3 regions of the Tumebacillus algifaecis genome follow, and region 3 is predicted to be linked to each of the others. Evidence: riboswitches for the same ligand, from Rfam matches in the RefSeq annotation. Region 3 holds a riboswitch; each other region holds the start of a gene.

Region 1 (8,100 bases), 710 kb from region 3:
ACTGCGCGATCTGTTCGAATGTTTGACGGTGGCAGGTTTGGCAGAACGGGTGGCCGATGTGCGCAGTTCCGATGCAAAAGGCCAGTTGAAACCTGTGCGCCATGCCGCGACGCGCGATCGTTATGAGCTGTCCAATGCGCAAAAACGATTCTGGTTCGAATTTATCATGCATCCCGAGTCGGCGATCGGTTCGATGATGGTGAGCGAGTTGCGCGGCCAAGTCAACGTCGCAGCGTTCCAACAGGCGTATGCACAATTGGTACAGCGCCACAGCATCATGCGCACGACGTTCTTCGAAGCGGACGGAGTGCCCTATCAAGTGGTGCGCGACGATCTCGAGATGGCCTGCAAGTTCGAAGACCTGTCGCATCACAGCGAAGCGGAGCAGCAGACCCGGATCGCCGAACATCTGGCGCGGGTCTACAGCACACCGTATGATCTGATCAACGGCCCGCTGTTCTACTCGGCGCTTTTGAAACTGACAGACAACAAAGCGCTCTGGGTGCGTTCGACACATGCGATCGTCTATGACGGCTGGTCATCGATCGTGTACATGAACGATTTTGCTGCACTGTACCAAGCGGCAGTTGCAGGTCAGGAAGGAAGCTTGCCCGAAGCGCTGCAATATGTGGATTATGCAGAGTGGCAGGCGCACTCCCTAAAAGACGGCGACATGGATGATCAGAAAGCGTATTGGTTGGAGCGACTCGCAGACGTCGGCGCACCGCCGCCGTTGCCTTACGATTACGATTTGGATGAGGTGGAGCGCCCAGAACCGATGTCGTTGCGGCTCACGACAGTCGATGCACAACTGACAGAGGCGGTTCGTCAACTCGCTCTCCAGCAAGGCACGACCACGTTCCTCGCCGTGACGGCGGCGTTTAACATCTGGCTATCCCGCGTATCTGGGCAAACGGACGTAGTCGTCGGCTCGCCGCTGACTGGGCGTACCAATCCGGAGTTAGAACCGGTGATCGGCGTGCTTGTCAATCCGGCCGCTTTCCGTACCGACCTGTCGGGCAACCCGACTGCAATGCAGGTGATCGAGCGCATCAAGACGGTCGCGTTCGGAGCGTATGCGAATCAGGATTACCCATACGATCTGCTCGTACAGGACCTGCGCGCTCACAGAAGCACCAACGATCCGCTGTATTCGATTGTGCTCGTCGGCCAAAACGTGCACACAGGCGGCTTCAAACTTCATGATGACTTGCATGCTGTGGGGTTCGAGTACGAAGCAGTGATCGCTGATCAAGTGAGCATGGAAGTGGAAAGATCACCGTTTGATCTACACATCGAAGTTTTTGAAAAAGGCGATCATCTTTGGATTCGTACGCACTATGATGCGTTCCGCTTCCAAAAAGATACGGTCGATCGCTTACTCGCCCAATTTGTCTATGTGCTCGAACAGTTTGTCGAGGAACCGGAAAAACGCTTGCAACAGTTTGCGTTGGAACGGCTTGAAGACACGCTGGATGACCTGTTCTAAGATCGATTGAGCAAACAGCAAAACCTCGTCCGCACCTTGGGACGAGGTTTTTGTCTTATCGGCGAGCCCTCCCGCATAGGATGTTCGTAATCGACTAGGGAGGGATACTAGAATGCGAGATATGATCGTACAAGGGGTCGCGCAAGGCATTTTTCCCGGAGCTGTCGTCTGCGTGGCGCGCAACGGGGAGCCGCTTTTTTATGAGGCGCACGGTGTAGCAGATGCGACGCAACAGCGGGCGCTGTCAGTCGAGACGCGCTTTGATATCTCCACGCTGACCCAAGTGGTGGCGACGCTGCCAGCCGTGCTGCGCACGGTGCAGCTAGGCAAACTGACGCTGGTCGATCCGATCGCCCGCTTTCTGCCGGAGTTTGCGACGGGTGTTGATCGCTTTGCGAAGGGCCAGATCAGCTTTTTCCATCTGTTGTCCCACGCCTCGGGACTGCCCGCATGGCGTCCGTTGTTTCTGCAGGCGCGCGGGGTCAAAGCTTACCTTCGCGCGCTGGCCGACACGCCGCTGGAAACGGTGCCGGGCGAACGGTTGATCAGAAGCGATCTCGGCTACATGCTGCTGGCCTTTGCCTTGGAACGGATCTGGGATCGTCCCTTCGCAGATGTCTGCGAACGCCTCGTCTTTGGCCCGCTTGAGCTGTATCAGACTTCTTTTGCCGAAGGGGACGGCCTACCGTCGGAGCTTTGTGCGGCGACGGAGATGGGCAATGAGCAGGAGCAACGGCGAGTGGTTGCTTTTGGACACCACGAATCCTTTCCGTGGCGCGACCATGCGTTGTGCGGTGAAGCGCAGGACGCCAATGCGTTTTACGGACTGGACGGCATCGCCGGGCACGCTGGGCTGTTTTCCACCGCGCTCGACCTGACCCGCTATGCGGAGATGTGGGTGCGCAAAGGCATCTTCCAGCGCCAGCGCTATCTCGATACGACACTGGTCTCGCTCGCCGTCAATGCGCACGCCGTCTGGCAAGGGCAGAGTTATGGGCTCGGCTTTGAGACCGCATCGGAACACTGTCCGGCTGGAGAGCGTGCCCCGATGCTTTCGTATGGTCAACTGTCCACCACCGGCTGTTCGCTATGGTGCGATCCGGTGCGCAAATTGACGTCTGTCACCATGACCAATGCAGCACAAGGCAGCAGTAGTGAAGGGCTGTTCGATTGGACCGCTGCGTTTCATAGAAAGGTGTTCAACGAGTAAAAGGGAGGGCGATCTCGTCTTTTCCGCAAAATGCGATCCTCTGCGGGGTCGCTTTTTTTCGCTGACAGGCATATGTTGTATGATCTGGGGAATTTGCAGGGAGGTGAAGTTACATGATCTGCTACACCGCCTTGGGAGATTCGATCACGGCGGGGCTAAACGCCACTTCATACAGTTTGGCCTATCCGTCGCTCATCGTCCAAGGCGCCAAGAAGCGCGGGAAAGAGGCCGCCTTGCGGGTCGTTGCTCATAACGGTTGGACGAGCGGAGCCCTCGTCGCAGCATTGCCCTACGCGCTCGACGCAGTGCGCCGCTCGACCACCGTCACGATCTGGATCGGCGGCAACGACTTGCTGAAAGCTGCGATCGCCATTGTCGGCCAAGGTAGGCCGGTCAAAGCGGCTGTGGCTGGATTGCTCACTTCCTATGGTCACAACCTCGAACAGATCGTCTCCACCATCGGTCGTCATAGCTCTGCCCGCGTCGTCCTCTGCACCCAATATAACCCGTTTCCGAACTCCCCTGTCGCTCTAGAAGCGGTGGGCGCCCTCAACTCGGTCACAGAGCAGGCTGCCAAACGCCTGCACACCGAGCTCGCCCCTGTCCATTCTTGGATCGAAGGCAATCAACCCACCTTGATCGAGGGGTACCGCACCGGGCGTATTGAAGATGCGCTACAGCTATTTCGCCGTCCAATTCATCCGAACAATGCTGGTCACGCCGTAATCGCGCGCCACCTATCTTCTTACATTCGGTAGAATTATCATGCTATAATAAAATAAATCAAAATTCATCCAGTCGAGGGACAACTGTGGCCAAACCAAAAAACAAATCGAACAAAATCTACGAGCAGGTTGCCCAGCACATCAAGCAAATGATCGAAGAGGGCGTGCTCGCCCCCGGTGACAAACTGCCGCCGATGACCGAGCTGGCGAAGGAATTCGGCGTGTCGCGTGCTACAGTGCGCGAAGCTTTCTCTTCGCTCGTCGGGATGGGCTTGATCGATCTGCGCCACGGAGAAGGCACGTTCGTCCAAAAGATCGATGTCCAGACGATGATCATCGAGCCGATGAACGCCGCGCTTTTGCTTGGACGCAGCAACATGCGCGAACTGTTGGAGATGCGCCGCTTGTTGGAGATCGGCACCGTACAGGGCGCTTGTGAGCGTTGGACAGACGAAGGGTTAGCGAGGATCGAGCAGGCGCTCAATCGGCAGGAGGCGGCTTGTCACACCCTGGAGGAGCAGGTGAGCTGCGAGCTGCAGTTTCATATCGCGATCGCCGAAGCGTCGGGCAACAACGTATTTCTCAATTTGATGAATACGCTGTCGGAAGCGCTGCGCAGCACGTTGCGCCTCACGCATGAAGCGACCGACGATGTGGAGGCGTTGATCGCTGAACATCGCCGTATCTTCGAAGCGATTCGCAGTCGCGATGGGAAGCGAGCGGTCGAACTGATGTCCGATCATCTGCTGCACTGTGAGCGACATGTCCTCGCCAAGAAAACCTAAAAGCACCCGTCACGTCAAAAGTGATCGGGTGCTTTTGTGTATAAATAGCGGGCCGAAGGAAAATGATGTGAGATGACAAATGAGAAGGAGGGTAGCAGATGGAAGCACAGCCGATACTCAAGCGGAATCACCGCAAACAATCGTTAGCCGCCAAGATCAAACGCATGTTTTTTATCACGCTCGGCTCCTTGCTCGTCTCAGTGGGGCTGGAAATCTTTCTGGTTCCCAACTCGATCATCGACGGCGGCGTGATCGGTATTTCGATCCTGCTGGCCTTTCTGACCGACAAGCCGGTCGGACTCTATATGATCGTCCTCAATCTCCCTTTTCTGCTCGTTGGGTACAAGCTGATCGGCCGAACGTTTGCGATCACGACGACGATCGCCGTCATCCTGATGTCCAGCTTCGTCACGCTGTTTCACAGCGTCAGGCCGTTCACAGACGACTTGCTGCTCGCATCCGTCTTTGGCGGGGTGGTACTTGGGATCGGGGTCGGGACGATCATCCGCTATGGCGGGTCGCTCGACGGCACAGAGATTATTGCCATCTTGCTCGCCCGCAAATCGAGTTTTTCCGTTGGGGAAGTGGTGATGTTTTTCAACATCTTCATTCTCGGCAGCGCTGGATTTGTATTTGGTTGGGACCATGCGATGTATTCGCTGATCGCCTATTTCATCGCGTTTAAAATGATCGACATCACGATCGAAGGACTCGATGAATCGAAATCGGTCACGATCATCTCAGACTCACCAAACGAAATCTCAGAGGCGATCCGCAATCGATTGGGGCGGGGGGTCACTCACATTTATGGCAAGGGTGGATATACGGGCGAAGAAAAAGAACTGCTCTATGTGATTGTGACACGCCTTGAACTTGCTAAATTGAAAGACATCGTGCTCGAATATGACGAGGGAGCTTTTGTTGCGATCGAACATGTTGCCGATGTGATGGGTGGACGCTTTAAGAAAAATGCAATACACTAGCCCTCCCTCTGCGGAGGGCTTTCCCATTGAACCGATGGGACAAGAGCCGTATAATGGAAGTGGACTGTATCCAAAAAGAAAACCTGTTGCCGATTGGGCAACAGGCGCATGCTTGCGAAGTCGTGATGGTAACGTTAGAACAGTTGCATATTTTCTTCGAACAGTGCGGTAATTCTATCTTGATAAAGATAAAAGAATTCGGAATGTTGTAACGAACTCCAGTTGTCGAACAGTTCACGATTCTCCTGATAGAAGCTATACTGTTCGAGGACCAGATTGTGATCCCTCTGGATAAAGGAATCCAGAGCTTCAGACTTCAGACCGACCGTCTGTGTGAGCACGATCCCTTCTGTGAGCGTCACCAGATTTGGGACATTCATCATGACGGAGAGTGAGCCCATCATGATCCCGATCAACAACGAGACAGGGAGTCGGAAACGCATAACGCTTACTCCTTTCGGCAACCCGGCTGCCGTGGCGGACGATGTCGCGCGGTAGGCCCGTGGCTTTGCGTCCCGTCCTTTCGAACGGTTTGCCGTTTCGTGTGGATGTAACAGATTTCGACATAAATTAAATAGATGTCGTACAAATGACAAAGCTGATAGTTCTATCTTAGGGTATAATAGTGGGGAAGTCAAGACAGGAGCAGGACTTATAGCCCATATTGCATGACATTTTATAATCATGAAAATTTATTCAATAGTTCTGAAGTACCAAAAATCGCTTCAATCATTAACTTAAAAGATTGAACATTGATTCATATCGGGAAAAGGAGCATAAATCACGATGGCAACTGATGAGCGAAAAGACAAGCTCTGCTCCGAATCGAACGAGGCGGGATTTTTCGAAGCGCTTCAGGCGGTTGATGAACAAGCAGGGGCGTTGTCCCTAGACACGCCTGGCGAACGCTGGACACCCCAAAATACAAAATCATCGGCGAACAAAAAGCGAGCGCCATTCTGGGTGCTGATACTGGTCGGCGCCTCCTTGCTTGGCAATCTCGGTTTCGGCGCCATGTTCTTGATGAATCGACAAACGGAGCCTGCACCATCTGCCGAACCGATCACGAAGCCGCAACCACAATCGGAACAGCCGGAACAATCGGAACAGCAGAAGATCGAAGTGCCGACGACCAGCTTTATTCCAAAGTCGGTGGTCTGGAATAAGAAGCAGCTTGAGACGCTGTCCGATGCGAAGCGCCGTGAAGTTGAAAGCCAACTTGCACAGTTGCCGACCGGGCGCTATTTTGTCTCTGGTTTTTTCAATTTGCTGTTCGTACCGGGGGTCAGCGAGATGGAGATCGATGCTGATGGCAAGCTGAAAGTACGGATGTTCGTGCACAACGGCTATCTGCGCAATTTCACCTTGAAGCGGATTGCGATCAGCGCCTACTATCATGAGAGTGTTGTCTTTAACGGCACGCTCAATGGGCCGCTCGACGAGTGGTTGCCGGGGGAAGTGCGGATGCTGGAGATGGTCTTTTCCCCGGATGAAATGAAAGATATGAAACTGATGAAGAATTTGGTCGAATATAAGGATGAACAGCAGAAGCTGTTGTTTCAGGCGCGGTTTGCTATCGACGAACCGAACTTGATGAGCCCGCTCGTATCCGAACCGGTCTGGATGTATTTTAATGCGCATACGGCCTTGATGAAAAATGTCCCGTAAAGAGGTGGAACCGACATGTTAGGCTATTTGTGGAGAAAATATTTCACGGCAGTCAAGAAGCGCATCGGGCTCTTGATCCTGATCGTCGCTTTTGCAGTCGGCACTTCCACCTATTTGAGCGTGTTCGTGGTGACGCCGACGTACAAAGCGACCGCATCGCTGTTGGTCAACACCGACCCGACAATCTCGAGCGAATACTTGCTCAATGAAGTGTTGACCAACCAAAAAGTGATCAAAACATATAACGAGATCATCAAAAGCCATCTGGTGTTGCAAGAGGTGATCGCGAAGCTCAGCCTGCAATTAAAACCGGAGGAATTGGGCAAGTTGGTCAAAGTGGTCAATAACGCAGACTCATCCGTCTTTACGATCACCGTCAACTATCCGAACCAAGAAGAGGCGATCAAAATCGCTAACGAATTGGCGGGTGTGTTTACCTTAAAAGTCGGCCAGTTGATGCAAGTGGACAATGTGGTGATGATCGACCGAGCCACAATGGATAAATCATCAAAAGTGTCGCCCAACATCACGATGAATGTCGCCATCGCGCTGATTCTTTCGACGATGGCTGCGGTCGGAGCGTTCGGTCTGCGCGAATATTTGGATTCGACGATTAAAAGCCGAGAAGAGATCAAATTTGAGACGGGCTTGGCTACGATCGGAGAGCTCGGGACGTGGAAGCCGAAACGGCGCTGGTTCCGCTTGCGGAAGAACGCCGATTCGACGAGTGACCTGTCGCTCTTGAAAATGGAGCCGACCAAGCGCAACCGCCGCGTCGTGGAAAGTTATCTGCATCTCTATCGCAATCTGTTACCGGTGCTGACGATGGAGGATGTGCGGACGATCGTGGTCACCTCAACGCATGAACAGGAAGGGAAATCGACGATCTTGACCCATCTGGGCATCTTGATGGCCCAAAACGGTCATGGGGTGCTGATGATCGACGCGAATGCGGAACATCCGACCTTGCATGGCATCATGCCGGGCGAGGGAGAGGAAGGGCTGTGCGATCTCCTGCTGGGGACGGTCACGGCTGACCAAGCGATTCGCCCATCGGTGATTGCAGGGCTCGATGTGTTGCCGCTCGGCAAAGCGTCGCTTGGCGCCCTGCGCAAGTTTGCCGAAGGTGGACTCGATCATATGCTGCCAGACCTTCGCGAGCGCTATGACATCATTCTGATCGACAGTGGTGCGATCAGCTCCTCCCTGTTGCCAAATACACTGGCCAAAAGTGCTGACG
Region 2 (8,100 bases), 1.4 Mb from region 3:
ACAGCCAATTCATCATGCGGTCTGTGCGGCGGCGCATCATGTTCAAGTTGCCGACCGAACCTTTTTCAGCCATCAGGAACCCCCCACCTCACGCAATCTTCCGTTTTTAACTAATAATTCGTGCAATATTTACAATTGGTTCAAAACGTAAGGGCAGGGACGATGCCTGCGCGTCGTCCCTCCCCCTGATCGTACCGGGTGTTTGTTATTTCTTGATTTTGTTGATCGGAATAAATTTCAGTGCTTCCACTTCATTGTTTTGGAAGTCAGCAGACATGATGTAGTCAAGGAAAGCTTGGCTCACTTTGTCCGGAGTGCCTTTGGTGTACATATGCTCGATCGAGAACAGCTTCCAAGAGCCATTGGAGATGTTTTCCGGCGAGTAAGCCACGCCGTCCAACTTCAGAATTTTGATTTTGTCATCTGCGTACGGAGCGTCCATGTAGCCGATCGAACCGCTAGTTTGCTCAACCGAAGTTTTCAGCGCGCCAGTGGAGTCTTGAACCACTGCGTCTTTCGCGAAGTCCTTGTCTTTCGGAAGCAGCGCGCTCTTGATGTACTTGCGCGAGCCGGAAGATTCGGCACGACCGATGATCGTGATCTTTTGATCCTTGCCACCGACATCTTTCCAGTTCGTCACTTCGCCGGTCAGGATTTTCGCAGCTTGTTCGGAGCTGATATCTTCTACCGACACGTCTTTGTTGGTAACCAATACGAACGGAGCAACTGCTACTTGATGATCGACCAAACCTTTATCTTTATATTCATCGCCAGCTTCCACGTCGGAGTTCCCAATATTTACAGCGCCCTCTGCCACTTGCTTCAAGCCAGTACCCGATCCACCTGCCGCAACGTCAACGGTGACGCCTTGGTGTTTATCTTGGAACTTAGCGGCTGCGTGCTTCACCAGCGGCAGCAGTGCCGAAGAACCGGATGCAGTGATTTTCCCGGTGAGTTCCTCTTGTTTCGGAGCGTTCGAATCGCCACCGCTTTTCGGTTGGCTTTCTTCCTTGGTACCGCATCCTACCAACAACCCAGCTGTCATTGTCGCGATCAGACCGAGCGAGAGTGTTTTTTTCGACACAGTTGCAAACACTTGAAAATCCCCCTTAGGAATTCGAAGTTTTTTATCTTTGTCATTGCTTACAGTTCTTATCGTACCAGCCTCGCGTAAATCTAATTCGGACACCGCGTAAAAGGTTTGTAAATTTCTTTTGGTTCTCGTGGGAATAAAAAAAGCGCCTTGTCCCTGTTTGGGACAAAGCGCTTGACTCTCTTTTTAATTGGCCAACAGTTGCTCCTGCCCGGGCAGGCTGTGAAACAGCTTTTCAAACTCGAGCGCCGGCAACGGTCTGGAGATCAGATACCCTTGCATCTCGTCACAGCCGCGTTCGCGAAGCATCTGCTGCTGGACTTCTGTCTCCACCCCTTCGGCGATCACTTTCAGGTTGAGCGAGTGGGCCATCGCGATGATCGCCGTAGGAATCGCCACATCTTGGTGCTCTTCGGTCATGTCGCGGACGAAAGACTGGTCGATCTTGAGCGTTTGGATCGGGAATTTCTTCAAATAATTGAGCGACGAATACCCGGTGCCAAAGTCGTCGATCGAAATGCCGATGCCAAGATCGTTGATCTCGTGCATCGTGTTGATCGCCCGCTCGACGTTGTTCATCGTGATGCTCTCCGTGATCTCCAGATTGAGATACTGCGGCTCAAGCCCAGTCTCCTCCAGCACCTTCTTGATCATCGCCACCAGATTCGGCTGTCCAAACTGGAAAGCGGACAGGTTGACCGACACGCAGACCGGCGTAAACCCGGCATCCTGCCATGCTTTGTTCTGGCGGCAAGCGGTGTACAACACCCATTCGCCGATCGGGATGATCAGCTTCGTCTCCTCCGCCAGCGGAATGAATTCGCCCGGCGAAACAAAACCGCGCTCCGGATGTTGCCAGCGGATCAGCGCTTCCATGCCGGTGATCCGCCCAGACGTCAGACAGACCTGAGGCTGGTAGGCGAGGAAAAATTCGTCCCGCTCCAGCGCACGACGCAGATCGCCCGCCAAAAGCAAACGCTCCGCCGCACGCTTGTTCATCGCCGACTCGAAGAGCTGGTAGTTATTGCGCCCGATGCTTTTGGCGTGATACATCGCCATCTCCGCATTGCGATACAGGGTCTGTGCGTCCGACCCGTCTTCCGGAAACCGCGAGATGCCAAGCGATAAATTGATGAACAGGTCCTGACCGTCTAAGCTCAGCTTCTCCTTCATCGCGGCAAATACCCGCTCCGCCACTTGCGTCGCTTCCTCTTCACCTTGTAGACCCTCCAAAAGGATCACAAATTCATCACCGCCCAGCCGATACAGACGCATCCCCTCGGTCGAGTGCTGCAAGATGCGATCGGTCACGGCCAACAACACCTGGTCGCCAAAATCATGTCCGAGCGAGTCGTTAAACATCTTGAAATCATCTAGATCAAAAAACAGAACCGCACCGCTGACACCCGTCTTCTGAGCGGTTGCGATCGAAGCCGCCAAATGCTCCTGAAACAGCATCCGCCCTGGGATTCCGGTCAGGCGGTCGGTGGTCAACTGATGATACAGCTTTCCGGACAACTCCTGTTCATGCGACAGTCGATCCCGCACATTGCGAAAGACCTGCACCAACAGGTGGAACAGGTACACGGTCAAGCCCGCACAGAAAATGCTGACCAAACTGATCGCCGTTTCGAGTTGCGTGACGAGCGGCCCTTCAAAATAATTCAATAGAAGTGCGACAATCGAAATCGATAAGATAAATCCATTAACTATATTCAATTTCTTTCGCAACCGTTCGGTCACCACATCAAAATCGATCACGAGATTGCGAATCATCAACAACGTCAACAGCAGCGCGTTGATCATCATCACGCGCAACAAGATCACTTCCTGATTTGGCTGCGTCCCCCAAGACCAGCCAAACAACACTCCGGCGCGTGCCAATTCCAGCAGGGACACCCCTGCAAACAATAACCCAAAAGAGAGTGTAGCCCCGGCTCCGATGCGCATCATCGTCCGACGAACCCCTGCTTGTTTTCGAAACACCTGGCCACCTCCCGCCCCCATGCCTTTACAAAATGCTTTACGCGTCAAAGTACAATTACTATATTGTCTACTTAGTCTTACACCCTACCATTATAGTAAAAAATCCGAGAGAACGCTAGACCAGCTTTTACAGAACGTTAATAATAGTAATTTTTCTATCAAATATGAGCGCAAAAAAAGCGGACAGAAGCTTATTTCGCTTCTGCCCGGACCTGAAATTGCATGATTGCACCGTTCAGTTGGTCTGCCATCTTTCGCAGTCGGTCGGCGGACGCGGATACTTCCTCCATCGACACGAGCTGCGTCACCGAAGCGGCCGCACAGCTCTGTGCAGCTGCGGCCGAATCTTGCGAAATCCCTTTCATCACCTCAACTCCGGCTGCCACTTGCTCGGAGCGCAACGACATCGCGCGCGAGGCGGCCGTGATCGTTTGCACTTGGGTTGCAACATGCTCTGCCGCCCGCAAAATGCGCTGGAACGTGTCGCCCGCTCGGTCGGCCAGCACGATCCCCGCTTCGACTTCCGCGCTGCCCGCACTCATCGCCTGCACCACGCGCTGCGTCTCCTCCTGCATCTCATAGATCAGCTGGGCGATCTGCCGCGCAGACATTTGAGACTGCATAGCCAGCTTCGCGACCTCCTCCGCGACCACAGCAAACCCTTTGCCATGCTCCCCGGCCCGCGCCGCTTCGATCGAGGCGTTGAGCGCTAACAGATTGGTCTGGGCGGCAATTCCGGTGATCACTTCCACGATCTTGCCGACCTCCGCCGAACGCCGCTCGAGCGCTTGCACCGCCAGAGCCGTCTGTTCGGCCGTCCGATTGATGTGGTTCATCTGCGTGATCGACTGTCCGATCGCCAGATTGCCTTGCTGTGCTTCGTGGGCCGTTTGCTCCGATTCATCAGCGACGCCGATCGAGCGTTTGACGATGCGAGCGGCCTCTCCTGCCATCGCTTCCACAGCATCGGCCGCCTCCAGTGCTGATAGCGCCTGTGACTCCGCACCTCCAGCCACTTCCTGAATCGTCGCCGCCACTTGCCGAATGCCTGTGGACGTCTCTTCCGCATGGTCTGACAACGCTTGAGCGGAAGCGGCCACACTGCCCGCGATCGCTCCAACCTGCCCGATCAAGCGCCGCAAGTTGTCGATCATGCTGTCCACAGCTCGCCCCAAGTCCTTGAGTTCCCGATAGTCATCGCGTTCTCCGTAGCGGTTTTGCAAATTGCCAGCGGCCACTTCCCGCATCAAGTTGCGGATCGCCAAGAGCGAGGTTTGAATCTTTCGCGTGTAAAACCAGATCCCGACGTTTCCGATCACCAGCGCTGCGATCACCAGCAACAACGTGAGCTGCCGAAGTTCGGCAAGCGAGGCAAATATCTCACGATCTGCCACCGCTGCGACATAGACGAGATTGCGCTCCGGCACGAATGCGAACGCATATGTACGAGCTTCCCCCGTTTCGGCGCTGTGGAGCAGGCCCGATTTTTCTCGTATCATCTGTGCTTTTAGATTCTGATCGATCTGCAGGGCTCCCTCGCGCTGCAAAGCCGCTTCGCCATCTGCTCGCAACAGCGTGGCCGACACCTGCCAGCCGATCTGCTCAAATGAGCGCACCGCATTTTCTACCACATAGACCGCTTCCCGCTCAAACATGCGGGAGTCGGTGGTCTGCAACAGAATACCCAGCTGTTTCGCCGTCTGTGTCGCATGGCCTTGCAACTGAAAATCGGCCCCCCGTTTGAGGTCCTGTTCCAGCACATAGTACACCGTGGCCCCCATGGCTAAAACGACAAGAAGCAAGAGTGCCGACACAAACAACGTGAGTCTTGTTTGGACGGAAACACCCTTGCTTCCCTGTTTCTTTATCATGTTGTTGCCCTCCCCCGTCAGCTCACAACTTCTTCACGTTCAGTATCGCAGAACAACATGTCGGGAGGATGAAGCTTTTGTAAAATGCGTAAAAGATTTCTTTAGAACAACCCGCATCAAATACGGCTGTCTGCATATACTAAAGTACGGACGACATCACCAGTGTTGCGAGTGACTTTTTCATGACATGACCTCCTTCTTTTCTAAAATCGGCTCCTTCCGATTCTTGGAAGGAGTCATTTTTTGCGCAGAATGCTTGGAACAAGTCATGAGTGAAAATAGACGGGTAGACGGGAAATGCAAAGAACCCCCTTACGAGTTGGGGACTCGTAAGGGGGTTCTTTGTGTGGGGGGTAGGGGGATTACAAAAAGGGTAAATGAGTTATGCTACCCGATGAGTCACTGCTGATAAAAAAATCCACCTTCGGTGGGTTGCCGAGGCGGATACTTTGCAAACTGTGGGGTGACAGTTCGCGACCGTATCAATCAGCAACCTGGCAATCATGGTCAGCTTAGGGAGAGCTGACTGTAGACCCATGGCTTTGCGTCCCCGCCTTTCAGCGGGTTTGCCTTTATTGATTGACTCATCTTATGGCTTTATTATATAGTCTGACAACGCTGTAAGTACATAGGTCCGCAGACCTATTTTATATTAAACCGTTTCATCGCTCCAGAAAGCGGCCAATGTAGGCACCACTTCCAGAGGCGACACTTTGCTCCGCAGGTCGAACACGCACTGCACGCTGCGCCCCTTGTTTCCGATCAAGGCAGCCAGCTCATGCGTCGGGTCTTCCCTTCCCACCCGAACCAAGCTGATCGTGCCGCGCTTGTTGGCGATCGATTCGACGATCTTCACCGTCTCGTCACGCGATCCGCAATCGACGACGACAAGATCGAGCTCCCGTCCGCAAAATGGCTCCGCAGTGGTCAGCGTTCGCAGGATTCCTTCGATGTAAGAGGCCCCCTCTGCCACCACCAGGATTGCGGTCACCGGCACTCCCCGCCGATTTTTCTGCACCCAAAATCGCACAATCTTCCACAGCGCAACAAACAGGCCATACAACGCAAATCCCCAAATGAATAGAGCGAGCACTCTTGACACCTCCTCGCAGGGTTGTAGTGTCAATATATGCCGCTCCATTCGCCCACGTGCTTTTTCTTATAATTTCACCCAACTGCGCTTGGCCGCGGTGATCACCGCTTGGGTGCGGTCATCTACCGACAGTTTGCCGAGGATGGAAGACACGTGATTTTTGACCGTCTTCTCCGAGATGAACAGCGACTCACCGATCGTGCGGTTGCTCTTGCCCTCCGCCATCAACTTCAAAATCTCCATCTCGCGCTGGGTCAAAATCTCTTGCCATTCGTACGACAATCCCTGTTCACCCTGTTCGAAATCACCGTCGTACACCTGATTGGACAAACGCTTAAACTCATCGAGCAGCTTGGTGGTCACCTGCGGGTGGATGAATGAAGAGCCGCTCGCCACTTGGCGCACCGCTTCGACCAGCACGTCCGATTCAACGTCTTTGAGCAGATAACCGTTCGCACCAGCGCGAACCGTCTCGAAGATGTAAGCTTCATCATCATGGATCGACAAGATCAGGATGCGGACATCAGAATTGGCCTCCTTGATCAGTCGAGTCGCCTCCACTCCGGTGCGCTTGGGCATGTTGATGTCCATCAGCACCACTTGCGGATTGATGTCGAGCACAAGGTTTACTGCCGCTTCACCGTCACTACATTCACCTACAATTTCTATGTCGTCTTCCAATTCGAAAATCCGTCGAAGCCCTTGGCGAAACAGCGTGTGGTCATCTGCCAAAAATAATTTGATCTTTTCTTGCTCCAAAGCGATCGCCTCCCTTATTCTGTGATCGGTAGCGTGATGTGTACGCGGTACCTTTAAACGGGAAGGATTTAATCTCCACTTTTCCATCGAGCAATTGAATGCGCTCCCGAATGCCCAGCAGACCAAAATGGCCTTCCACCCGGCTTTGCAGCGTCTCCTCGACCGAAAATCCGACGCCGTCATCTTCTATATGGACGATGATTTGTTTCTCAGAAATCTCCAATTTTACGTTGGTTACATGAGCTCGTGCATGTTTGGAAATGTTGTTTAGCGCTTCTTGCACCGACCTGAACACGGCTACTTCCAAAGAAGTGTGCAACCGGCGCTCGCGCCCGAATACTTTCAATTCTGTGATCACCTTATGCTTGTCCTGAAAATCGGCGAGGTAGCGGCGCAACGTAGGGACGAGGCCCAAATCATCCAACGCCATCGGGCGAAGATCGAAAATGATCTGGCGCACCTCCGACAAGGACGCTCGCACCATCTCTTTTAATTCGCGCAATTCCCCGCGCACCTTGTCCACATGGCGGTCGAGCATCCGCTCACAAATTTCAGCTCGCAGCACCACGTTGGCCATCATCTGTGCGGGGCCGTCGTGAATCTCCCTTGCCACGCGCTTGCGCTCCTCTTCCTGCGCTTGGATCACGCGCATACCGAGATACTGTCGCTGTTCGGCGCTCTTTAGAGCGTCGCCGATGTTTTGCAGATCGCCCGACAGGTAGGAAAACGCGATGGAAAGCTGCGTGACAAGGCTTTCCGCTTTGGCGATGGTCGCTTCTAAAATGCGCAACCTGCGCTCAAGATCGTCGCGGCGGATGCGCAAAGCCTCTTCCCGTTCACGGGTGACGAGCAACTGTGCTTGCAAGACATGTGCGTCATCATAGGAAGCTTTGAACGCCGATTCTGTATATTTTCCAAAGTCCTGGCTGACCTCCACCAGTTTGCGGCGGGCATGGCGGTAACTCCCCTCCAAGCGGTCAACCTCCTGTATTGTCTCGTGCACTTGTCTTTGCACGATCGCCGATTCATCACGTAGCATTTCGTACTCCTTACGTGCGCTCTCTGCGATCTCAAAGACCTGATGCTTCCCTTCCTCGATCGCCAGCAGAGCTCCCTGAATCGCTTGATCGAGAATTTTGCTGTCGATATCATTCGTCAACGAGACAACCCCCTGAACTTACATACTCATTAGGTGATCTTTTATAAATTCCATGCACATACTTATTTTCCTGCACGGCAGATATTTTGTCGATAGATATAGAAAAGGGGGCGCAGTTGGGTAGGACTGCGCCCCCAGT
Region 3 (8,100 bases):
TACCGCCGTCCCGCCCGATCACGTTGCTGATCAAGGCGAAAGATGTGGAGACAGAAAGCATCTTGAACCGCGGCGAATCATACATCCGTCGTTTCTGTAACCCGGATGAACTGGTGATCGGCACCAGCATCGCAGCACCTGAAAAAGCGATTTCTAACGTGGTCACCGGGGCTGAGTTGTTCATGCCGCTGGCCGGTCTGATCGATCTTGATGCTGAGATTTCTCGTCTGCAAAAGGAAGAGAAGAAGCTGGACGGTGAAGTGGAGCGCATCGAGAAAAAGCTGAACAACCAAGGTTTCGTGGCCAAAGCTCCGGCAGATGTGATCGAAACCGAAAAGGCCAAACTGGCCGACTACGAAGAGAAGCGCGAAAAAGTACGCGCCCGCATTGCTGAATTGCGCGGCTAAAGGAGTACCATATACGTGTCAGCGATCGAATGGATCCACAGCTTTGACCGTTTTGACGGGAAGGGCGGAATCAAGCCAGGTTTAGAGCGGATGGTGGCGATGCTCGACCTGGTGGGCCGCCCGCACGACCGTCTCAAATTTTTGCATGTCGCTGGTACGAACGGGAAAGGTTCGACCTGTTCGTATCTCGCTGCCATGCTGCAGGCAGCAGGATATAAAGTAGGACTGTACACTTCCCCCTATCTTATTCAGTTCCATGATCGAATGACCGTCGGCGGTGTTAACATTAGTGACGCTGAATTGGAACAGATTGTGGCACAGCTTCGTCCGGTCGTCGAGCAGGTGGCGGCGACGGAGGCGGGCCGACCAACCGAGTTCGAAGTGCTGAGCGTGGTATCGATCCTGCATTATGCACAGCAAGAGGTGGATTTTGTCGTGTGGGAGACAGGGCTTGGCGGGCGGTTGGATTCGACTAATGTGGTCACGCCGCTGCTTTCCTTGATCACCAATGTTGGGATGGATCATCAGGTGATTCTTGGTGACAAATTGGAACAGATTGCAGCTGAGAAGGCTGGCATCATCAAACCGGGTGTGCCCGTATTGACTACCGCTCAAGGTGTGGCACTCGCCGTGATTGAGCAGACTGCCCAAGCAACCGGGTCGGACTGCTTGCAATCTGGTCAGGATTTTTCTGCGCAGCGCACGTCATTTGGATGGGATGGGCAGACGTTCGATTGGCAAGGGTTTGGTCATACGCTGGACCATTTGCGAATCAAGATGCTCGGCGCGCATCAGATTGTCAATGCATCGCTTGCGGTGGCCGCTTGCATGCAGCTTCAGGAGATGGGATATGTGATCTCCGAGTCGAGCATGCGCGAGGGGCTCTTGCATACCGCATGGGCTGGAAGGTTGGAAGTGGTGGCGCACAAACCGTTGACGGTGCTCGACGGTGCGCACAACCCGGAAGGCGCACAAGCGCTCGGTACGGCACTACGGGAACTGTTGCCAGAGCAAAAAGTGGTGCTGATCGTAGGCGTGATGGCAGATAAGGCGATTCCAGAGGTTTTGGCACCACTGGTGCCTTTGGCGTCGCATGTGGTCGTCACACGTGCGAACATGCCGCGCTCAGCTCTTGTGGACGAGATGGCGCAGATGATTTATCAACTTGACCCCCAGCTGTCCGTTTCGACGTCACAGTCGGTGGAGGAAGCGTTTCAATTGGCACGGGGTCAGGTGCTGGAAGCGGACGGTGTTATCGTTTGCACCGGCTCTCTGTACATGATTTCGGAAGCGCGCGCTTTGTTCTTTCATTAAATAGAAGCAAATGGCTGCAAGGACCCCGGAAACGGGGTCCTTCTTTCATGGGCTGATCAGGAGGGGGAAAGCATGAAGATCGGGGAGCATTTGCATCTTGCTGTGACGATGGGGGCGTCCGACCTGCATTTGACGGTGGGAGCACCGCCGATGTTTCGCGTGGATGGTGAGTTGCGCCCGCTGGCGGGCAGGGAGCGATTGAGCGCAGAAGACACGTATGTTTTCGTACATGAACTGGTGAGTCAGCAGATGCTGGAGAATTTGATGGCGCGAGGCGAGTGCGATTTTTCCTATGAAATGTCGGAGGGGCAACGCTTTCGGATGCAAGTGTTTAAACGAAGGGGAGCTTTGGCGCTGGCGATTCGAGTCATACCCAAGCGTGTGCCGTCAGCAGCAGAGATCGGGTTGAGTGCGGATTTGTTATCGTTTGTGGAACGAAGACAGGGTTTGTTTTTGGTCACGGGGCCGACGGGAAGTGGGAAATCGACGACGCTGGCATGTTTGTTGGCGGAGATCAATCGGCGTTATCGGCGGCGCATCATTACGCTCGAAGATCCGATCGAGTACCTTCATGAACATGAGCAGAGTTTGATCGATCAGCGAGAGGTGGGACGAGATACGCTGTCTTTTGCCGAGGGGTTGCGTGCGGCGCTCAGGCAGGACCCCGATGTGATCATGGTAGGAGAGATGCGAGATTTAGAGACGGTCGCGACGGCGATCACGGCGGCGGAGACTGGACACTTGGTGCTGGCGACTCTGCATACCTCGGATGCACCGCAAACAATCGACCGTATCCTCGATGTTTTTCCAGCGGAGGGACAACGCCAGATTCGAACTCAGTTGGCATCGGTGTTACTCGGAATCGTATCACAGCGACTGGTGCCAAGCGCGCGAGGCAAAGGGCGCACCGCAGTCCAAGAGATACTGGTCAACACTCCTGCTGTCGCCAATCTGATCCGCACCGAAAAAGCGCACCAACTTCGCACGGCCATGCAGACGGGCAAGGCGCATGGCATGCAAACATTTGAAATGCACATACAAGAATTGTTGAGCAACGGTGCGATAAAGAAAGAAACGGTCCATGCGTATTTACAAGACTTGCAGGGATGAAAGGGAGCAGAAGGAGCAACAAGGAGCAACAAGGAGTCAGAAAAACGTGTGGGACAGGCGGCGTGTGAGGTGCAACTTCATGCAGGGAAAAGGAAGTGATCCGGATGGGCATGGTGAAGCTTTGGGAGGGTAGACAGCGAGGCTATCAATGGTTGGGAGCAGCTCTGGCCGCAGTCGTGATGCCTGTCGTGATCTATCAAGGAGGGATGGCGAGGGAGACAGTTGTTGTTGGCACACTCTTTTTGTTGCTCGTCGTGCTGACCGTTACCGATCTGAAATCGATGCTGATGCCAAATCGGATCGTGTTTCCAGCATTCGGGGTGCTCCTGGTGTTACGTTTTGCACTGCAACCGGAGTTATGGCGCGAGGCGCTTGCCGGGCTCGTGGTCGGCGGGCTGATTTTGACTTTGCTAGGGCTATGCTCAAACGGAATGGGGGGCGGAGACGTAAAAGTGTTCGCTTTGATCGGGCTGGTAGTAGGGGTCAAAGGTGTGCTGTTCGCTATTTTTTACTCCAGTCTGTACGGTACGTTGATCGGTCTGCCGCTTCGGTGGACTGGGCGCATCAAACCCCGTCAGCACATCCCGTTTGGCCCGTTTATTTTGCTCGGGACGTTAACCGCTTGGGCGTGCGGTGACAGGATCTGGCACTGGTATTTGATGCAGCTGAGCTAACGGGAAGCCACCTTGTCCAAATTTTCTTGGTTCTTGTCAATATAAAATCGGCATAATCTGTCTAGGTATCTCCGTGCCAGAGTAAAAGAAACGGTGAATCTGTCTAATCGCGACAATATTCAGTTTTTTCCAGTTCTGCCCATTGCCAGATCTGATCACACAGGTTATACTGTATCCAGTTCTTGTCCGCGTGAAAATGGGGGTAGTTTCCAGCTGGGAAATTACAAAAAAAAGAGGTGGTTGAGTGCAAAAGGTCAACCGAAAGTCTGTCTACTGCTTATCGGCAGGGGCCATCGCACTGCTTTTGGGGGGCGTGGTAACTGCAACGTCAACTTACAAGACGATAACTTTGGATGTTGACGGTCAAAAGCAGGAAATCTCCGGATTCCAATTGGGGTCGGTAGGAGAACTGTTGCGCGAACAAGGCGTAGCGGTCGAAACAGGAGACTTGGTGCAACCTGCAACTTCAGACGCACTTGCAGAAGGAACAATAATCACAGTCAAACACGCAAAATCTGTTCAAATACAGGATGGCACCAAAGAGTTGGTCAGTGTGAAAACGCAGGCTGGCACAATCGAAGAACTGATTAAAGAACTTTCTATTAAGCTGAATACGACTGATAAGACCAGTTTGGCGCTTAGTACCTCGATTGAAAACGGACAAAAGCTAACGATTACACGCAGAACGGAAGAAGTACAAATCGCAGAAGAAACGATACCTTTTCAGACCGAACGCCAGCCAGATGCCGACATGTACACGGGCACTGAGAAAGTGCTGACATCCGGTGTGGAAGGGAAAGCCAAGATCACAACGAAAATTGTGTTCGAAAATGGCAAAGAAGTCGATCGCAAGGAAGATCGCACCGTTGTAAACGACCCGGTGAATCAGGTGGTCACCTATGGGACGCAACAGCGTCCGATCGTAGTGGCTAGCCGTAGTGGAGCCAATCTAACGGCGTCCAAAGTGCTCACCATGGCTGCTTCCGCATACTCGATGCCGGGTGGGCGCACTGCAACAGGCGGTTCTGCAGGTCAGGGGACGATTGCGGTAGATCCTAGCGTGATTCCGCTTGGTACGAAAATGTATATCGAGGGATATGGTTACGGGGTTGCAAGCGATGTTGGCGGTGCAATCAAAGGCAACCGCATCGATCTTCATTTTGATACTCGCGAACAGGCACTACAGTTTGGCCGTCGTGCCGTACAGGTTTATATCTTGAACTGATCTTCTTATCATGTTGGACGCCAAAAGATGCTGTTAGGTTTCAGACCTAACGGCATCTTTTTTTATTTTTATGCAATTTTTCTTTGTCATAGCAAATGAGTCCTGCTCATAGACTCTAGCAACTAGACTCGGAGTTTGCAAAGGAGCGGTGAGCATGGATCAATCACAAGTGACGATCAATATCAAAAGCAAAACGGCAAGCACTCCTACCTCCTCAACAAGATACCCTTCGCGCTTGCGTAGAGGGCTGAAAAACCGCAAGGGCAAGGACAAGGACAAGGGGCAGATCGTCTTTCCGTTGCTCCTTGCGACACTGACAGGCATTTTGCTTGGCGTTTGTCTCCTACTGTTGTTCAAGGGACAAACGACAGCTGGCGACGTATCTGCAACGTCAACCGATGCAACAAACACGACACGAAATGGACAGATGACAGACGTGAGCGGAGAGGCGGACTTGCCGGGAGTCTCTTTATACGCGATGCAGATTGGGGTATTCAAAGACCGCGCTCGCGCCGAAGCGTTACAAAAAGCGGTCTCCGAACAGGGAGTGGGCACGGTGATTCGCGGAACTGATCAGTTTCAGGTGTTCACCGCAGTCGTGACTGACAAGGCGGCAGGTGCCAAGATCGAGGCGAAACTGAAGGAACTAGGAATTCAACATTATCCCAAAGAGTTCATTATTCCGGCCCGAAGCGGCAAAATGGAGGGGCTCACAGAGGCTGACGCAAAAAAGATGGCGGATGGTCTCGACCACGCATTACAACTGGCAGCTGCTGTCATGCCGCTGGCGATCGAAGAGGCGCCCGACGCGGCCAAGGCGTCTGCACTTCAATCGGAACTCACCAAATTTGACGAAGATCTGAAAACGTGGCAGAGCATGTTGACCAAAGCGAACCGCAGTGAAGAAAAGGCACTCGTTGAAAAAATGCACAGTTCGCTGGCAGAAGCAGTACGGGCAGCGCAGGGACAAAAGGGAATGTTCGCCATTCAAGTCAAATTGACCGCCTTTTATCTCGGCTATGAATCTTTGCTTACCAACTTGCTCAAAAGTGAGTAGACAAAGCGCAAGCCATCCCTTTACAATAGGGGTAATCTCATACGGATAAGGGCAAACTTGTCGAAAGGCAAGGACGCAAAGCCATGGGTCTTCGGATGGTTATTCACCGTCACAGATCGCCAGGCTGCAGGAGGCAGACCTTTTCTGCCACGCACTCTGTTGCTGAATTCAGTACCGGGCTGACTGCGCCTTTTCCGTTTTTGGAGAGGGCGTTTTTTATTCACAACAAGGAGTGTTTTCCAGATGATAAAAATGATGCGTAACCTCTCGTCCTTTTGTCTTGCAGTCTCGCTGGTCATAGGTGTGGCGACTGTCAACGTTGCGTGTGCACAAACGGCACCGCTCACCATGCAAAAGCCAAGCGCTCTGACCGGCATTCATTCGTATACAATCTATTATGGCGAGCCGAAGCCCGCCGCATTGGAAAAGCTGACCGCGTTTGACCTCGTCGTGATTGAACCGCGTCTTTGGACCAATGCTCAAGTTGACGTTCTGAAAGCGAAAGGGGTCAAGGTGCTCGGCTACCTGAGCGTGCTGGAGCAGTATAAGGACTCAGCATTGCTCAAAAAAGCAACGGAAGCAGACTACTTGATGATCGATGGCAAGCGCGATTTTCGAACGAATTGGGAATCGTGGTCGATGGATATCAACAGCGAACATTACCAGCAATTGCTGATCGACGAGTATCGCAGCCATGTTCTTGCCAAAGATTTGAACGGTGTGTTTCTCGACACGATGGGCAACACCGATGATCAGATCTGGCCTGTTGGCATCTCGAACCGCCAGCGTGATGGGGCGGTCCAGTTTGTCGCCTCGTTGCGTTCCTTATTCCCCGATCAGGCGATTGTACAAAATTGGGGCTTGACCGAACTAAAAGACCGCACTGCTCCTTATATCGATGGGATTCTCTGGGAAGATTTCAATCCGTCGGTTGTAAGCAAAGACGAGTGGAGTCAGAACCGGATGAAGGAACTTACCGTTTTGCAGCAAAAACACGGGCTGACCGTATTCACTGTCGAAATCGGATTGACCGGCAAGCAAAAGAGCAGTTTTCAGCAGCTCAATCACAAGCTTGGCTATATTGGACAAGTGATTAAGAAAAGCTATGATGAACTCTAATTGATGAAACGGTAAAGTATGGTACGATAAGAGCATCTTAGGTAAATGACAAAAGGAGTTGCCCGTTTCATGACAGCATATCGTATTGAAAAAGATCTCCTCGGTACAAAGGATGTACCGATCGATGCATATTACGGCATCCAAACGCTTCGTGCCGTTGAAAACTTCCCGATTACCGGCATTCCGCCGCATGTGGAAATGATCCGTGCGCTGGCCGCTGTCAAAAAGGCGGCGGCGCTGGCGAACGTGGAAGTCGGCGGGCTCAAGAAAAACATCGGAGAAGCGATCGCCAAAGCCAGTGATGAAGTGCTCGCCGGTCAATTTCATGATCAGTTTATCGTTGACTCCATCCAGGGTGGTGCTGGGACTTCGATGAACATGAATGCGAATGAAGTGATCGCCAACCGCGCCATCGAGTTGCTAGGCGGTCAGAAGGGCGAATATCTGCATTGTTCGCCAAACACGCACGTCAACATGGCGCAATCGACCAACGACGTGTTCCCGACGGCGATTCGCATCGCTTCACTCAACCTGGCGCAGGGCGTTGTCGTGGAGTTGGACAAGCTGCGTCTGGCGCTAGTTGAAAAATCGCAGGAATTCGATCAGGTGATCAAGATGGGGCGTACCCATTTGCAGGATGCTGTGCCGATTCGTCTCGGACAGGAATTTTCCGCCTATGCGAAGGTGATCACCCGCGACTTTGAACGGGTCACGCGTTCGCTCGACAACCTGCGCGAGATCAACATGGGTGCTACGGCTGTAGGCACAGGCCTCAACGCCGATCCGCGCTATATCGTCAACGTGGCCGAACATCTTCGTGTGATCACTGGACTTGACCTCAAACGGGCAGATGACTTGGTGGACGCAACGCAAAATACGGATGCTTATACAGAAGTATCCGGCGCCTTGAAGATCTGCGCGGTCAACCTGTCTAAGATGTGCAATGACATCCGTCTGATGGCATCGGGTCCGCGAACTGGATTGGGCGAACTTAACTTGCCGCCGCGTCAGCCTGGCTCTTCGATCATGCCTGGCAAGGTCAACCCGGTCATGGCTGAAGTGGTCAACCAAGTCGCTTTCCAGATCATCGGCAATGACCACACGATCTCGCTCGCTTCGGAAGCGGGCCAGCTTGAACTGAACGTGATGGAGCCGGTGCTCGTCTTCAATCTGCTGCAATCGCTTTCCATCTTG

Evidence for each region. A riboswitch is a leader RNA that binds a small molecule or an ion and turns the genes downstream of it on or off. The one in region 3 is predicted to bind cyclic di-GMP.
Region 1: it holds a riboswitch for cyclic di-GMP, as region 3 does, so the genes downstream of both, CIG75_RS05005 (hypothetical protein) here and CIG75_RS08050 (glycoside hydrolase family 191 protein) in region 3, are expected to answer to the same signal.
Region 2: it holds a riboswitch for cyclic di-GMP, as region 3 does, so the genes downstream of both, CIG75_RS02235 (methyl-accepting chemotaxis protein) here and CIG75_RS08050 (glycoside hydrolase family 191 protein) in region 3, are expected to answer to the same signal.

The regions. Positions count from the first base shown of each region.
Region 1 is NZ_CP022657.1:1,109,863-1,117,962, forward strand. Features, by position in the region: gene CIG75_RS04980 (amino acid adenylation domain-containing protein) at 1-1,489, shown strand, start outside; gene CIG75_RS04985 (serine hydrolase domain-containing protein) at 1,602-2,699, shown strand; gene CIG75_RS04990 (SGNH/GDSL hydrolase family protein) at 2,813-3,457, shown strand; gene CIG75_RS04995 (FadR/GntR family transcriptional regulator) at 3,511-4,209, shown strand; gene CIG75_RS05000 (YitT family protein) at 4,308-5,192, shown strand; gene CIG75_RS05005 (hypothetical protein) at 5,327-5,635, opposite strand; cyclic di-GMP riboswitch class I at 5,649-5,739, opposite strand; gene CIG75_RS05010 (hypothetical protein) at 5,979-6,860, shown strand; gene CIG75_RS05015 (tyrosine-protein kinase domain-containing protein) at 6,876-8,100, shown strand, end outside.
Region 2 is NZ_CP022657.1:444,190-452,289, reverse strand. Features, by position in the region: gene pstC (phosphate ABC transporter permease subunit PstC) at 1-73, opposite strand, end outside; gene CIG75_RS02245 (phosphate ABC transporter substrate-binding protein) at 206-1,096, opposite strand; gene CIG75_RS02240 (putative bifunctional diguanylate cyclase/phosphodiesterase) at 1,280-3,079, opposite strand; gene CIG75_RS02235 (methyl-accepting chemotaxis protein) at 3,271-4,950, opposite strand; cyclic di-GMP riboswitch class I at 5,436-5,531, opposite strand; gene CIG75_RS02230 (glycosyltransferase family 2 protein) at 5,603-6,043, opposite strand; gene CIG75_RS02225 (response regulator) at 6,110-6,802, opposite strand; gene CIG75_RS02220 (sensor histidine kinase) at 6,765-7,961, opposite strand.
Region 3 is NZ_CP022657.1:1,817,073-1,825,172, forward strand. Features, by position in the region: gene CIG75_RS08020 (valine--tRNA ligase) at 1-407, shown strand, start outside; gene CIG75_RS08025 (bifunctional folylpolyglutamate synthase/dihydrofolate synthase) at 423-1,721, shown strand; gene CIG75_RS08030 (type IV pilus twitching motility protein PilT) at 1,794-2,831, shown strand; gene CIG75_RS08035 (prepilin peptidase) at 2,936-3,505, shown strand; gene CIG75_RS08040 (resuscitation-promoting factor) at 3,750-4,730, shown strand; gene CIG75_RS08045 (SPOR domain-containing protein) at 4,885-5,787, shown strand; cyclic di-GMP riboswitch class I at 5,828-5,919, shown strand; gene CIG75_RS08050 (glycoside hydrolase family 191 protein) at 6,031-6,906, shown strand; gene aspA (aspartate ammonia-lyase) at 6,976-8,100, shown strand, end outside.